DNA from 3 places in the Rhizobium sp. H4 genome. Region 3 is predicted to be linked to each of the others. Evidence: predicted binding sites of a transcription regulator. Region 3 holds the regulator's gene; each other region holds the start of a gene.
What was found. The regulator LexA, encoded in region 3, represses DNA repair genes until DNA is damaged. The targets are predictions, from matches to a motif close to TGTTCNNNNTGTGTTCNG.
Positions count from the first base shown of each region.

Region 1: C4N04_RS21555 (helicase-related protein) is a predicted target of LexA. The motif match lies at 1,647-1,664, and genes of this name have one in related genera.
Region 2: dnaE (DNA polymerase III subunit alpha) is a predicted target of LexA. The motif match lies at 1,700-1,717, and genes of this name have one in related genera.

Region 1 is NZ_PSOW01000014.1:78,499-83,270, forward strand. It holds gene C4N04_RS21540 (beta-ketoacyl-ACP reductase) at 1-295, shown strand, start outside; gene C4N04_RS21545 (glycine zipper domain-containing protein) at 473-733, opposite strand; gene C4N04_RS21550 (DUF3309 family protein) at 760-915, opposite strand; gene C4N04_RS21555 (helicase-related protein) at 1,722-4,772, shown strand, end outside.
Region 2 is NZ_PSOW01000001.1:95,527-100,298, reverse strand. It holds gene C4N04_RS00515 (lipoprotein-releasing ABC transporter permease subunit) at 1-259, shown strand, start outside; gene C4N04_RS00510 (ABC transporter ATP-binding protein) at 274-957, shown strand; gene C4N04_RS00505 (DUF5680 domain-containing protein) at 974-1,438, opposite strand; gene dnaE (DNA polymerase III subunit alpha) at 1,954-4,772, shown strand, end outside.
Region 3 is NZ_PSOW01000003.1:210,561-215,332, reverse strand. It holds gene eno (phosphopyruvate hydratase) at 1-238, opposite strand, end outside; gene kdsA (3-deoxy-8-phosphooctulonate synthase) at 380-1,225, opposite strand; gene C4N04_RS05960 (VOC family protein) at 1,222-2,118, opposite strand; gene lexA (transcriptional repressor LexA) at 2,315-3,034, shown strand; gene C4N04_RS05950 (ComEC/Rec2 family competence protein) at 3,015-4,772, opposite strand, start outside.

The DNA of each region.
Region 1 (4,772 bases), on a different contig from region 3:
GGCGAACTATTCGGCCGCCAAGGCCGGCGATCTCGGTTTCACCAAGGCGCTTGCCCAGGAAGGGGCAGCGAAAAACATCACGGTCAACGCCATCTGCCCCGGTTACATCGGAACGGAAATGGTGCTTGCCGTGCCGGAGAAAGTGCTGAACGAACGCATCATTCCCCAGATTCCCGTCGGCCGTCTCGGCGAGCCGGAAGAGATCGCCCGTTGCGTCACCTTCCTCGTCTCCGACGATGCCGGCTTCATCACCGGCTCGACGCTGACGGCCAATGGCGGACAGTTCTTCGTCTAGCTCATTATCCGAGATCGAAATCGATTTCGAAATGACCACGTGGATTGAAAAAGGAGCGCATCCGGCTGGATGCGCTCCTTTTCTGTCCGCATGCCACTGTTGGCGCTGACAGCTGCGGCCGGCAAAGAAAAACGGGCGCCGAGGCGCCCGTTGGGAAGTCCGATATGAGTTTGCCGGTCAGTAGCGGCAACGGGCCTCGTAGCGGCGGCCGTAGCGGTCGCGATAGATGCAGTAGCCGCGGCGTTCGACCGACTGGCCGATCAGGGCGCCGGTGAGGCCGCCGGCAACGGCGCCGACAGCAGCACCGCCCCAGCTGTTGGTAACGGCGCCGCCGATGACCGCGCCGGTGCCGGCGCCGATCGCCGTGCCCTGCTCGGTCGCCGTGCAGGATGCGAGAGCGCCTACGAGCGCGCCAATAAGAACAATCTTCTTCATCATGTCGTAACTCCCCAGGTTGTCGGGCTTTAGATGCGGCCCATTAGTACAAGGATAATGATAATGACGAGAACTAGCCCCAAACCGCCGGCAGGTCCATAGCCCCAGCCACGGCTATAACCCCAATTCGGCAAGGCTCCGATCAAGAGCAGAATGAGGATAACCAGAAGTATCGTGCCAAGCATGGTGTCTTTCCTTCATTTCATCCGCAATCTGAATGGACAAGAAACACGCATTGGCGATTTTTGTTCCCGGTTGCGCCCGCGAATTGTGATGCGTGCCGATTCATGGTTTGCGATCCGTCTTCCCTGGCAAATTGTTGGTATGGTTAAAAAGTCTTTTGCATACAATATGTTGCGGTGAACAAATCGAGAAGCTCGCAATGTCGCCGATTCGTCGGTGATTCGTTCCGTTTTCGATCGACCCGATCGCGGCAAGCGGTTCCGGCTTAACGCTGTGTAAATTTGGTCGTCGAAAGGTTAACGCCTGTCCGGAACGGTCGGATATGAGGATGTGTCGCTTGCCTAATCTAGCGACGGGTGACGGCGGCGCTACCGGATCTTGCCGTGAACGAAAGGTGAAAGCGGTCCGGTCGGCGATTCGTCTCCGATTCGTTCCGGATTTGGTCGAGAAATTAATTGGGGTGGAATTTCGCGCGGCAAAAAGCGGGGCGGCAGATCGCCGGCAGGCGAAACAAATGCGAACAGGGCAGAGTCTCGTGATTCAGCATTTAGTGGGAAAAAGTGATTCAAAATCAATACTTAGCCGTGAACAAAAGCTGAATCAGCGGGAGTCAGCGATTCGTCGCTGATTCGTTCTTAGGCTGTTCCGAATCGGAAATGCAGGCGTTCCCGATGACTCGCAAAGGTCGTAATCGCCGAAGCATTTTAAAATCTGCCCTTGCGTTTGCGGCGACAGCTGTCCATGTGTTCTGTGCCTCCGTCGAGAGGTGACAGTTTTCCTGGGGCCGCCTGCCTCGTTTGCATGGAATATGACTCTGACTTCGCAGCCGATGATTCTGAGCGGGCGCGGTGTGACCGCGATGCTCGGACCAACCAATACCGGCAAGACCCACTATGCCATCGAGCGCATGGTCGCACACGGGACCGGCGTGATCGGCCTGCCGCTGCGGCTGCTGGCGCGCGAGGTCTATACGCGGGTGGTGGAGAAGGTCGGTGTGCAGAACGTGGCGCTGGTCACCGGTGAGGAAAAGATTTCGCCGGCCAATGCACGTTTTTCGGTCTGTACCGTCGAAGCGATGCCGCGCGACACCAAGGCCGCCTTCGTCGCGATCGACGAGGTGCAGCTCGCCGGCGATCTCGAGCGCGGCCATATCTTCACCGACCGTATCCTGCACCTTCGCGGCCGCGAGGAAACGCTGCTGCTCGGCGCGGCAACGATGCGGCCGATCCTGCAGCAGCTGCTGCCCGGTATCACCATCGTCGAGCGGCCGCGGCTTTCGCATCTTTTCTATGCCGGGCAGAAGAAGATCACCCGGCTGCCGCAGCGCTCCGCCATCGTCGCTTTTTCGGCCGACGAGGTCTATGCCATCGCCGAGCTCATCCGCCGGCAGCGTGGCGGCGCGGCGGTCGTGCTGGGCGCGCTCAGCCCGCGCACTCGCAATGCGCAGGTCGCGCTTTATCAGGCGGGCGACGTCGAATATCTGGTGGCGACCGACGCAATCGGCATGGGCCTCAATCTCGATGTCGATCACGTCGCTTTCGCCCAGGACAGAAAATTCGACGGCTACCAGTTCCGCAACCTCAATCCGGGTGAACTCGGCCAGATCGCCGGCCGCGCCGGGCGGCACGTGCGCGACGGCACCTTCGGCGTCACCGGCCAGGTCTCACCCTTCGACGAGGAGCTGGTCCAGCGCATCGAAGGCCATGAATTCGACAATGTCAAAGTCCTGCAATGGCGCACGACCGAGATGGACTTCTCCTCAATCCAGTCGCTGCGCGCCAGCCTCGAAGCGGGGCCGCGCGTCGCCGGACTGACGCGGGCGCTGCCCGCGGTCGACCAGCAGGCGCTGGAGCAGCTGTCACGCTATCCCGAAGTCATCGATCTCGCCGACCGGCCGGCCCGCGTCGAAAAACTCTGGGAGGCTTGCGCACTTCCCGACTACAGGCGTATCACTCCGGCACAACATGCCGATCTGATCGCGACCCTCTTTTCCGATCTCGTCCGCTATGGCACGGTGAATGAGCAATTCCTTGCGGAGCAGGTTCATCGCTCCGATCGGACAGATGGGGAAATTGACACGCTTTCGGCGCGAATCGCGCAGATAAGAACCTGGACCTATGTGTCGAATCGGCCCGGCTGGCTGACCGATCCGACACATTGGCAGGAAAAGACGCGGGAAATCGAAGATCGATTGTCCGATGCGTTACATGAAAGGTTGACGAAACGCTTTGTTGATCGCAGGACATCTGTGCTCATGAAGCGCCTGAGAGAGAATGCGATGCTGGAAGCTGAAATCAGTGTGAATGGCGATGTCTTCGTTGAAGGACATCATGTAGGGCAGTTGAGCGGATTCCGTTTCACGCCGGTGGCGGGAACGGACGGACCGGATGCCAAGGCGGTTCAGGCTGCGTCGCAAAAAGCGCTCGCGCTCGAATTCGAAGCCAGAGCGGCGCGGATGCATGCCGCCGGCAATAGCGATCTGGCGATCGGCTCGGACGGGTTGATCCGCTGGCTCGGTGATCCGGTGGCGCGGCTTTCGGGCAGCGATCACGTCATGCGCCCGCGGGTGATCCTGCTGGCCGACGAGCAGTTGACGGGCAATGCCCGCGATCACGTCGCCGCCCGCATCGAGCGCTTCGTCAATCATCATATCAGCACGGTGCTGAAACCGCTCGACGATCTGTCGCGCGCCGAGGACCTGCAGGGTCTGGCCAAGGGGCTTGCCTTCCAGCTCGTCGAAAATCTCGGCGTGCTCTTCCGTCGTGACGTGACCGAGGAGGTGAAGTCGCTGGATCAGGAGGCCCGCGCCTCCATGCGCCGCTACGGCGTGCGTTTCGGCGCCTATCACATCTTCGTCCCGGCACTTCTGAAGCCGGCCCCGGCCGAACTGATCACGCTGCTCTGGGCGTTGAAGAACGACGGTCTGGACAAGCCGGGTTACGGTGACCTCATTCCCGTGTTGGCCGCCGGCCGTACTTCCGTCGTGACCGATCCGAGCTATGAGCGGATGTTCTACAAGCTCGCCGGTTTCCGCTTCCTCGGCAAGCGTGCGGTGCGCATCGACATTCTTGAGCGGCTTGCCGATATCATCCGTCCGCTGCTGCAATGGAAGCCCGGTCAGAACAATCGTCCGGAGGGCGCCTATGACGGCCGCCGCTTCACGACGACGACGGCGATGCTGTCAATCCTCGGCGCGACGCTCGAGGACATGGAAGAAATCCTCAAGGGTCTCGGCTATCGCGCCGATGCCGTGAAGGCGGAAGAGGCGTCGGCTCATCTTGCCGCGCAGGACGCCGCTTCGGCTCCCGCAGCCTCCGTGGAGGCATCTGCGGAAGAAACGGTGGAAAAGGCTGATCACGACGACGCCGACGCGGCGGCAGACGAGGCTGTTTCCGAGCCATCCCCAGCCGAGTCGGCCGCAACCGACGCCCCCGCGGCAGAGGCACTAAGCAACCCCGCGACCGAAGCCTCGGCAGAGGTTCCGGCCGCCGGGGAAACAGCCGCTGATTCCGGGGAGACCGGCGAACCGGCGGAACCGAAGCCGGTTCTTCTGTGGCGCCTCGGTGGCCGCAACGATAATCATCGCCAGGCGCGTGGCGGCCATGGCGAACGCCGCGGTGGCCAGGGCCACGATCGAGGCCAGAACCAGGATCGCGGCGAGCGCAATCGCCGCCCCGGCGGCGAAGGCGGCGAGGGCAATCGCGGCGGCGACGGACGCGACAACAACCGCAACAACCGTGGCAAGGACGGCGGTCGCGATGGCCGGCCGCAGCAGGCCAGGGGCGGCGAGCGCAAGGACCAGCCGCGCGGCGACCGGCAGGACCGTGGTGATCGCAAGGATCGCGGCGAACGCAATGAC
Region 2 (4,772 bases), on a different contig from region 3:
CGGCACCATCGCCGGCGTACTGCTCGGCGTCCTCGTCTGTGTCAACATCGAATCCATCCGTCAGTTTTTCTCGTGGATCTCGGGCGAAGTAATCTTCAATCCGCAGGTCTATTTCCTCAGCCAACTGCCGGCGGAGATGGATCTCAGCGAAACGATCTCGATCGTCGTCATGGCACTGACGCTCTCCTTCATCGCGACCATCTTCCCGGCCTGGCGCGCCTCCAGGCTCGATCCGGTGCAGGCCCTGCGCTACGAATAAGGAATGCCGCCTTCATGAAACGCAACGTCGTTCTCAAGCTTACCGGCGTCGAGCGCCATTACGGGCAGGGCGATACGCTGCTCGCCATCCTGAAAGGCGCGGATTTCTCGCTGTCGAAAGGCGAGATGGTCGCGCTCGTTGCTCCCTCCGGCACCGGCAAGTCGACGCTGCTGCATGTCGCGGGTCTGCTCGAACATCCCGACGGCGGTGAAGTCACCATCAATGGCCACGCCTGCGACGGCCTTTCCGACGAGAAGCGTACCGCGATCCGCCGCAGCGAGATCGGCTTCGTCTACCAGTTCCACCATCTCCTGCCGGAATTTTCGGCGCTCGAAAACATCATGATGCCGCAGCTGATCGCCGGGCTGTCTTGGAAGGAAGCCGGCGAGCGGGCCGGCCAGCTTCTCGATTACATGCGCATCGGCCATCGTGGCGCCCATCGCCCCGGCGAGCTTTCCGGCGGCGAACAGCAGCGCGTCGCGATTGCCCGGGCCGTCGCCAATGCGCCGAGCTTGCTTCTGGCCGACGAGCCGACCGGCAATCTCGACCCGGAAACGGCAGCTTACGTCTTCGACGCGCTGGAGGCGCTGGTGCGCCAATCCGGCCTCGCCGCCCTCATCGCCACCCACAATCACGAACTCGCCCGTCGCATGGACCGGCGCGTGACGATTTCGGACGGCAAGATCGTCGACTTCTAGCGCATCGGCCCAGCGATCAGGGGATGACCAGCCCGCCGCGATAGTCGAGCGCATAGGCCTTGCGGCCGCCGACGATGATGCATTCATGGCCGTTGAACCGGTCGCAGCCGCCTTCGCTGCGGTCGATATAACGGCCGAGTGGATGATCGAATTCCATTCCGCCAAGAAACCGGCCTTCCCGATACATTGCCGAGAGCGCCGCCTTGATCACCGTTCCGGCCGCACTGCCGTCGATGAGATCGGGCGCGATGACGCAGCCGATATAATTCATCGCCCAGACGGGTTCATCGGCAATCCACACCACCTCCTGTCCGGCGAAATCCGTGCCGCCGAAATAACTGTCGAGATAGCGCCAGTCGCCGCTGAAATAGCCGATATCATGAGCACCCGGCCGGCAGGGCAGGCGAGGCACACCACCCCCGACATAGGTCGCCGCCTTGGCCTCGACAATGAAGCCGTTCAGCATCGCCGTATCGAGCATTATCGTCGTCCTCCCCTGACTCATCTGAATTGATATAGCAGGACGGTGAGAACATAAGAAGAACAAAATGGCGGGCGGCGCTTTGTTTCTCTGAGCAAACGCGTCCGACATTGGATGATCCGCGCCGATCCGTCTCGGGTTGGGAATGCCAGGCGCGGTTGCCGGGTATATTCAACGCCGGCATCGAGGCCGCGCGCGATTCGCAGCACGCGACGGGCATTTTTCAAACGCAAGTACGGAGGAAAAGATTCCTGTTGACATGCGAACATATGTGGAACAGATTAAAAACATAACGAGTAAAGGAGAGCCAAATGACTGACATGATCCGTGATATCGCAGCATTCACCTCCATCGCAATGTTCGTTGCCAGCTTCTCGCTGATCGTCATCGCGATCTAAAGTTTTCAGGGGATCGCATGGTAGTCATGCGGTTCGGACGCGGGACTTCTTCTGGACATCATCGCCCTCAATGCCGACAATGCGTCCGATTCATTCGGGTGATTGGGAAGGCATATCATGGCGGAGACGGCAAAGGGTTCAACGGGTGAGGCGACCGGCGGCACGCCGGGCTTCATCCACCTAAGGGTCCACTCCGCCTATTCGCTTCTCGAGGGCGCGCTGCCTCTGAAGAAGATCCTCTACAAGGCGACCGGCGACAGCCAGCCGGCGATCGCCATAACCGATACCAACAATCTGTTCATCGCACTGGAATTCTCTCAGAAGGCGATGGACGAGGGCCTGCAGCCGATCATCGGCTGCCAGGTCTCGATCGACATGGAAGACGGGCTGGAGACCGAAAAGCGCGGCGGCCAGCAGGCGTTGGTCAAGCTGCCGTCGATCGTTCTTCTCGCCGCGACGGGGGCCGGTTACGAAAGGCTGGTCGACCTCGTCAGTCGCGCCTATCTCGGCGGTGAAGGCAATCAGGCCGTCCATGTCCGATCCTCCTGGCTGGAGGAGGCGGGCACGGAAGGGCTGATCGCCTTGACCGGCGCCCTGATGGGGCCGGTCGACGGGGCGATCAGGGAGGGCCATTCCGCCCAGGCCGAAGCGCGGCTGCTGATGCTGAAGTGTCTCTTCGGCGACAGGCTCTATGTCGAGCTGCAGCGGCATGGCACCTACGACAAGCGGCACGAGCAGAAGATCGTCGGGCTCGCCTATGCCCACGACCTGCCGCTGGTCGCGACCAACGAGGCCTTTTTTCCGACGCGCGACGATTACGACGCCCATGATGCGCTTATGGCGGTTGCTCATAACGCCATCGTCTCCGACGACAGCCGCTTTCGCCTGACGCCGGATCATTATCTGAAGAGCCGGGCCGAGATGGCCAAGCTCTTTGCCGATCTGCCGGAAGCGCTGGAGAACACGATCGAGATCGCCAAGCGTTGCTCCTTCGTGTTGAAGACGCGCAAACCGATCCTGCCACGCTTCACCGGTGCGACCGACGATGCCGAGGAGGCCGAGCGCGCCGAGGCGAGCGAACTGCGCCGCCAGGCGGTCGAAGGGTTGGACATGCGGCTTTCGACCCTCGGCATGTCGCCGGGTTATGAGGAGAAGGATTATCGCGAGCGCCTGGATTTCGAGCTCAGCGTCATCGAACGCATGCGCTTTCCCGGCTACTTCCTGATCGTTGCCGACTTCATCAAATGGGCCAAGCAGCATGACATTCCGGTTGGTCCCGGCCGCGGTTCGGGCGCCGGTTCGCTGGTCGCCTACGCGCTGACCATCACCGACGTCGATCCCTTGCGGTTTTCGCTGCTGTTCGAGCGCTTCCTCAATCCGGAACGCGTCTCCATGCCGGACTTCGACATCGACTTCTGCCAGGACCGCCGCGAAGAGGTGATCCGATACGTCCAGGCCAAGTACGGCCGCGAGCAGGTGGCCCAGATCATCACCTTCGGTTCGCTGCAGGCGCGCGCCGCACTCCGCGACGTCGGCCGCGTGCTGGAGATGCCCTACGGCCAGGTCGACAAGATTTGCAAACTTGTGCCGAACAATCCGGCCAATCCGACGCCGCTCTCCAAGGCGATCGAGGAGGAGCCGAAGCTGCAGGAGGAGGCGGCGAAGGAACCGGTCGTCGCGCGCTTGCTCGATATCGCCCAGAAGATCGAGGGGCTTTACCGCCATGCCTCGACCCATGCCGCCGGTATCGTCATCGGCGACCGGCCGCTGTCCAAGCTGGTGCCGATGTATCGCGATCCGCGCTCCGACATGCCGGTCACCCAGTTCAACATGAAATGGGTTGAGCAGGCGGGCCTCGTCAAATTCGACTTCCTTGGCCTGAAGACGCTGACCGTCCTGAAGGTCGCCGTCGATTTCGTCGCCAAGCGCGGCATCAGTGTCGACCTTGCGGCCATTCCGCTGGACGACAAGAAGACCTACGAGATGCTGTCACGCGGCGAAACGGTCGGCGTGTTCCAGGTGGAAAGTGCCGGCATGCGCAAGGCGCTGATCGGCATGAAACCGGACTGCATCGAGGACATCATCGCGCTGGTGGCGCTCTATCGTCCGGGCCCGATGGAGAACATCCCGACCTACAACGCCCGCAAGCACGGTGACGAAGAGCTGGAATCGATCCATCCGATGATCGACCACCTGCTCAAGGAAACTCAGGGTGTGATCGTCTATCAGGAACAGGTGATGCAGATCGCCCAGGTGCTGTCCGGTTATTCGCTCGGAGAGGCCGATCTTTTGCGCCGCGCCATGGGTAAGAAGATCAAGGCCGAGATGGACCAGCAGCGCGAGCGCTTCGTCGATGGCGCCGTCAAGAACGGCGTATCGAAGTCGCAAGCCGACAATATCTTCGAACTGCTGGCGAAGTTCGCCAATTACGGCTTCAACAAGTCGCATGCCGCCGCATACGCCATTGTCTCCTACCAGACGGCCTATATGAAGGCGCATTATCCGGTCGAATTCCTCGCCGCCTCGATGACGCTCGACATGTCCAACACCGAAAAGGTCAACGACTTCCGCCAGGACGCCAAGCGCCTCGGCATCGAGGTGATCGCCCCGTCGGTGCAGACCTCCTTCCGCCAGTTCGAAACCGGCGACAACCGCATCTATTATGCGCTCGCCGCCCTCAAGGGCGTCGGCGAATCCGCCGTCGACCATATCGTCGAGGTGCGCGGCGACAAGCCGTTCGCCGGCATCGAGGATTTCTGCCTGCGCATCGATCCGCGCCAGGTCAATCGCCGCGTCTTGGAAAGCCTGATCTTTGCGGGTGCCTTCGATTGTTTCGGCACCGACCGCGCCCAGCTTTCAGCCGGGCTCGACCGTATCCTCGGCTATGCCCAGCGCGCCCAGGAAAACAAGCTGAGCGGCCAGTCGGATATTTTCGG
Region 3 (4,772 bases):
CGCCGATGGCGTCGAAGATCTCTGTGTTGGCGGCCTCGACGGCCTTCTCTACGCCCTTGCCGAGGTAGCGCTTGCCGCCGTCGCGCAGCTCGACCGCCTCATGGGCGCCCGTCGAGGCGCCCGAGGGAACAGCCGCGCGGCCCATGCTGCCGTCTTCGAGATAGACGTCGACTTCGACGGTGGGGTTGCCACGGCTATCGAGGATCTCGCGGGCGATGATATCGGTGATTGCAGTCATGGGTTCTTCCTGCTCGGTGGGTGATCAATCGTTCGAAGCCTGTCATAATCGAAGGCGTGCAAATTACAATGCCGCAATTTCCAGCCTTCGTACCGGCGTTCTGAAGTGGCCTAAACCACGGTCGTGTCAACCTGTTGAACGTCAAGCCTTGGCAACCGCATCGAACGCAAGCAATTTCTCAAGCAGTCGCGGCATGTCCTTGAGATAGACCATGTTCGGGCCGTCGGACGGAGCGTTGTCAGGGTCCTGGTGGGTTTCGAGAAAGACACCGGCAATACCCGTCGCCACGGCTGCGCGCGCCAGCGTTTCGACGAATTCGCGCTGGCCGCCGGAGGACTCGCCCTGCCCGCCGGGCTGGGCGACGGAATGGGTCGCATCGAAAATGACGGGCGCGCCCATCGCCGCCATGATCGGCAGCGAGCGCATGTCGGAAACCAGCGTGTTGTAGCCGAAGGAGGCGCCGCGCTCGCACAGCAGCACGTTCGGATTGCCGCTGGCATTGAGCTTCTTCAGGACATTCTTCATGTCCCAGGGGGCGAGGAACTGGCCCTTCTTGACGTTGACGACGCGGCCCGTCTTGGCGGCAGCGATCAGAAGATCCGTCTGGCGGCATAGGAAGGCGGGGATCTGCAGAACGTCGATCACCTCCGCCACCTCGGCGCATTGCTCGGCGGTGTGGACGTCGGTCAGGACGGGAAAGCCGAATTCCCGCTTCAGGTCGGCGAAGACCTGCATGCCCTTTTCAAGCCCGATGCCGCGCTCGGCCGAGAGTGAGGTGCGGTTCGCCTTATCGAAGGAACTCTTATAGACGAGGCCGATGCCGAGCTTTGCGCAGAGATCTTTCAGCGTGCCGGCGACCATGAAAGCGTGATCACGGCTCTCCATCTGGCAGGGGCCGGCAATCAGCGACAGGCGGCCGGTATTGGAAAAGGTGACCTGGCCTTCGCCTTCGCCGATCTTGACCTCGGAATTTGTATCAGTGCTCATCGTGGTTCCTCGAAGGCAAAAAGCGCGCCCTGCCCGGGCGTGGGCTTCACCAGAATGCGATTGTTCTTGCGTGTGTATGTCACTCCGTTAGCAGCCAAATGCGCTTCTGTCACGGCAAGATCGGTAACGGTGAAGAGGATTGCCCGGCCGCGCAGACCACGATCGGCGGAGGAGACGACAGGCTCGAAATAGGCCTCCAGCCCTTCCGGCGTCATCAGGCTGATCTTGGCATTCGATGCCGCGATATTCATGCCGAAACCGGTTTTTTCCACCGCCGTTTGCCCGACGGCAAGACCAACGAAGGCGGCAAACGCAGCCGGCTCCGGCGCACAAAGCGCGATCTCGGCAAGGCCCGTCACGCCGTTGGCATGCGCCTCCAGCGCCGCGCGGTCGGCCGGGAACGAATTGATGCGCTGACAGGTGAAGAGAAAGAAGTCGGGCGCGCGCAGATCGCTTGAAAAGGCCAGTTTGAAGCTGCCGACGCTTTCCGAACCGTCCGGCATTCGCATCGGCCGGCTGAACTGCAACATCTCGCCGGCGCTCGCGCCGTTGCCGACGAATCGCCGATGATCGAGGCCGGCATCCTCGGTGAGGAAGGCCAGCGCCGAAAGGCCCTCCTCGCCGCAGCGGAAGCGGAAGGCACGATTGCGGGCGACGAAGACATTCCCCTGACGGGCCGCCGCCTCGCTCTCCTCGACGCTCGCCACGCCGAGCGGCTCGATATAGGTCTTGTCGGCGAAAAAGACGCAGGCATTTTCCGTTCCGAACGGATGGCGCGCATCGGCGGCGACGGTAAAGCCGAGCTTGCCGAGCCTTTCGCGCGCCAGATCGATATTGACGACGGGCAGCACGACATGATCCAGCGGGTGCGGCTTGGCGGAATGTGCGATCATAGGATCCCTCCTGACACGTCAAAGAGATGTGCGACAGCCCCATTCCCAATGCAAGACATGTGCGCCAATCCGGCGAATGAAAATAAAAATCTCGACGAGTTGGCGCGAAGTTTTACGGAAATTTAGCTACTTGCGGAACACATATGGAACATATAGTGTCCGTTCTGGATTTGTTTCAATCAGGGGTCTGACGTCGATGCTCACGCGCAAACAACAGGAGCTTCTCCTTTTCATTCATGAGCGCATGAAGGAATCCGGCGTTCCTCCCTCTTTCGACGAGATGAAGGATGCCCTGGATCTGGCCTCGAAATCCGGCATTCATCGCCTGATCACGGCGCTGGAGGAACGTGGTTTCATTCGCCGCCTACCGAACCGGGCCCGGGCCTTGGAAGTGATCAAGCTGCCGGAGGCCTATAGCCCCAGTCTTCAGCCGCGCCGCGGTTTTTCACCGAGCGTTATCGAAGGCAGCCTCGGCAAGCCCCAGCCGGTCGCCGCCCCCGCTGCCGCAAAGCCGATCGCCGACAACGGCAGCTCTGTCTCCGTGCCGGTCATGGGCCGGATCGCCGCCGGCGTTCCGATCTCGGCTATCCAGAACAATACGCACGACATCGTCGTTCCTGCGGATATGCTCGGCTCGGGCGAACATTACGCGCTGGAGGTCAAGGGCGATTCGATGATCGACGCCGGGATCTTCGACGGCGACACCGTGATTATCCGCAACGGCAGCACCGCAAGCCCTGGCGATATCGTCGTTGCGCTGGTCGACGACGAGGAAGCGACGCTGAAACGCTTTCGCCGCAAGGGCGCCTCGATCGCCCTCGAAGCCGCCAACCCGGCTTACGAGACCCGCATCTTCGGGCCTGACCGGGTCAAGGTGCAGGGCAAGCTGGTCGGCCTCATTCGCCGTTATCACTGACAGCCAACGGAGCTGATTCGGTAAAAGCGTCTTTGCGCCAATCATAGGCGCGATGGCGCATCCATGGACGCGACAAGGCATCGAATGCGGTTGCGACCTCGAGGCCTGTCTGCGCAAAACGCAATTCGACGGAACCGGTCCTGCGCAGCGTCTCGCCGGTGAAGAGTGTCGCACCCGAGTGGCAGCGGTCGAAACGCAGGCGCACCGCGGTCACGACAATCTCGCTGGCGTCGCAGGCCGGGCCGAGATAGGCGGCATTGTCGATGACGGCGACGACATGGCCATTGCCGAGCCTGGCGATACACCAGGCTTTCTTGACGCAGGAAAAACGATTTGCCTCACCGCCGGCTGCGGCGGCCACCATTGCCGTCCTCGCCTCATTCTGCTGATCGCGGGAAAGCCTGAGGCGGCGGTCCTCACCCTGCGGCGGGATGGCAGGGCCATCCAGCATCTTCGGCGGGTGGTGCGTCGGCAGGACCAGCGCTCTCTGCCACTGGTCGAAGATGAAGTCCGGCGGGTTTTCACGGTTGGAAGCCATTGCCGCCGTCGCGACGAGCGCGACCAGACCACCATCCTCGGAAATCACCAGATCCGGCGGTCGGGAACCCGGCAGGATCAGCACGATAAGCGTCGAGACGGCGAGGATCGATGTGCCGGCATGGCGCAATCGGGTGCGGAGCAGCGTCAGCAGCAGAAAGCCTGCCACGGCGACGGCGAAATACCAGGCGGGCAAACGGCCGAGGTCGATATCGCCGCCCCAGCCGGACACCGTCTTGGCGACCGCAATCACCAGATCGAGGCCGAAGCCGACCACAGTCCAGAGCGGAGCGTCCAGGCCGAACGGCATGAGCAACATCGCCAGCAGCCCGGCCGGCATGACGATGAAGGAGATGATCGGCATCGTCGCAAGGTTCGCCGGCAGGCCATAAGCTGTCAGGCGATGAAAATGCTCGACCGCAAACAGCGCCGTGGAAAAGCCGCCGATCAGCGAGGTCAGGAAGACGCCGCCGAAGAAACCGGCGACCGCCACGACCGGCCGCAGGACCGGCAGCTTCAGCAACGGGTTTTCCCGGACGCGCCGGTCCTTCCACAGCTGATAGCCCGATACCAGTGCCAAAGTCGCGGCAAAGGACATCTGGAAGCTCGGACCCAGGACTTCGGAGGGTGAAATGGCGATGATGATGAGCGCCGAGAGAACGACATTGCGCAGGCTGATCGACGGCCGGTCGAAGAAGACGGCAATCAGCATGATCGCCATCATGATGAAGGCGCGTTCGGCCGAAACCCCGAATCCTGAGATCAGGAAGTAGGCTGTAACGGCGACGAGTGCGCCGGCGGCGGCGATCTTCTTTGTCGGATAGGCTTGAGCGACACCCGGAACGAGGCTGAGCAGCATCCGGAAACCGACGAAGAAGATGCCGGCCGACAACGCCATGTTAAGGCCCGAGATCGCCACGATATGAGCAAGGCCGGACTGACGCAGCGCCTCCGTCGTTTCCTTCGAGATGGCGCGCCGCTCGTCGGTCACGAGAGCAGCGGCAAAAGCGCCCGTGTCGCCGGGCAGAATAGAGCGTATACGATCGCCGATGCCGCTGCGCAGCCGGTAAAGCCGTTCGAGCAGAGCGTCGGATGTCGATCTCGCAGCCTGCGGGCCCGCCTGCACATCGACTTTCTCGGGCGCACCGTAGAAGAAGCCGTTGGCGCCGATGCCATCGAAATAGGCACCGAAGGAAAAGTC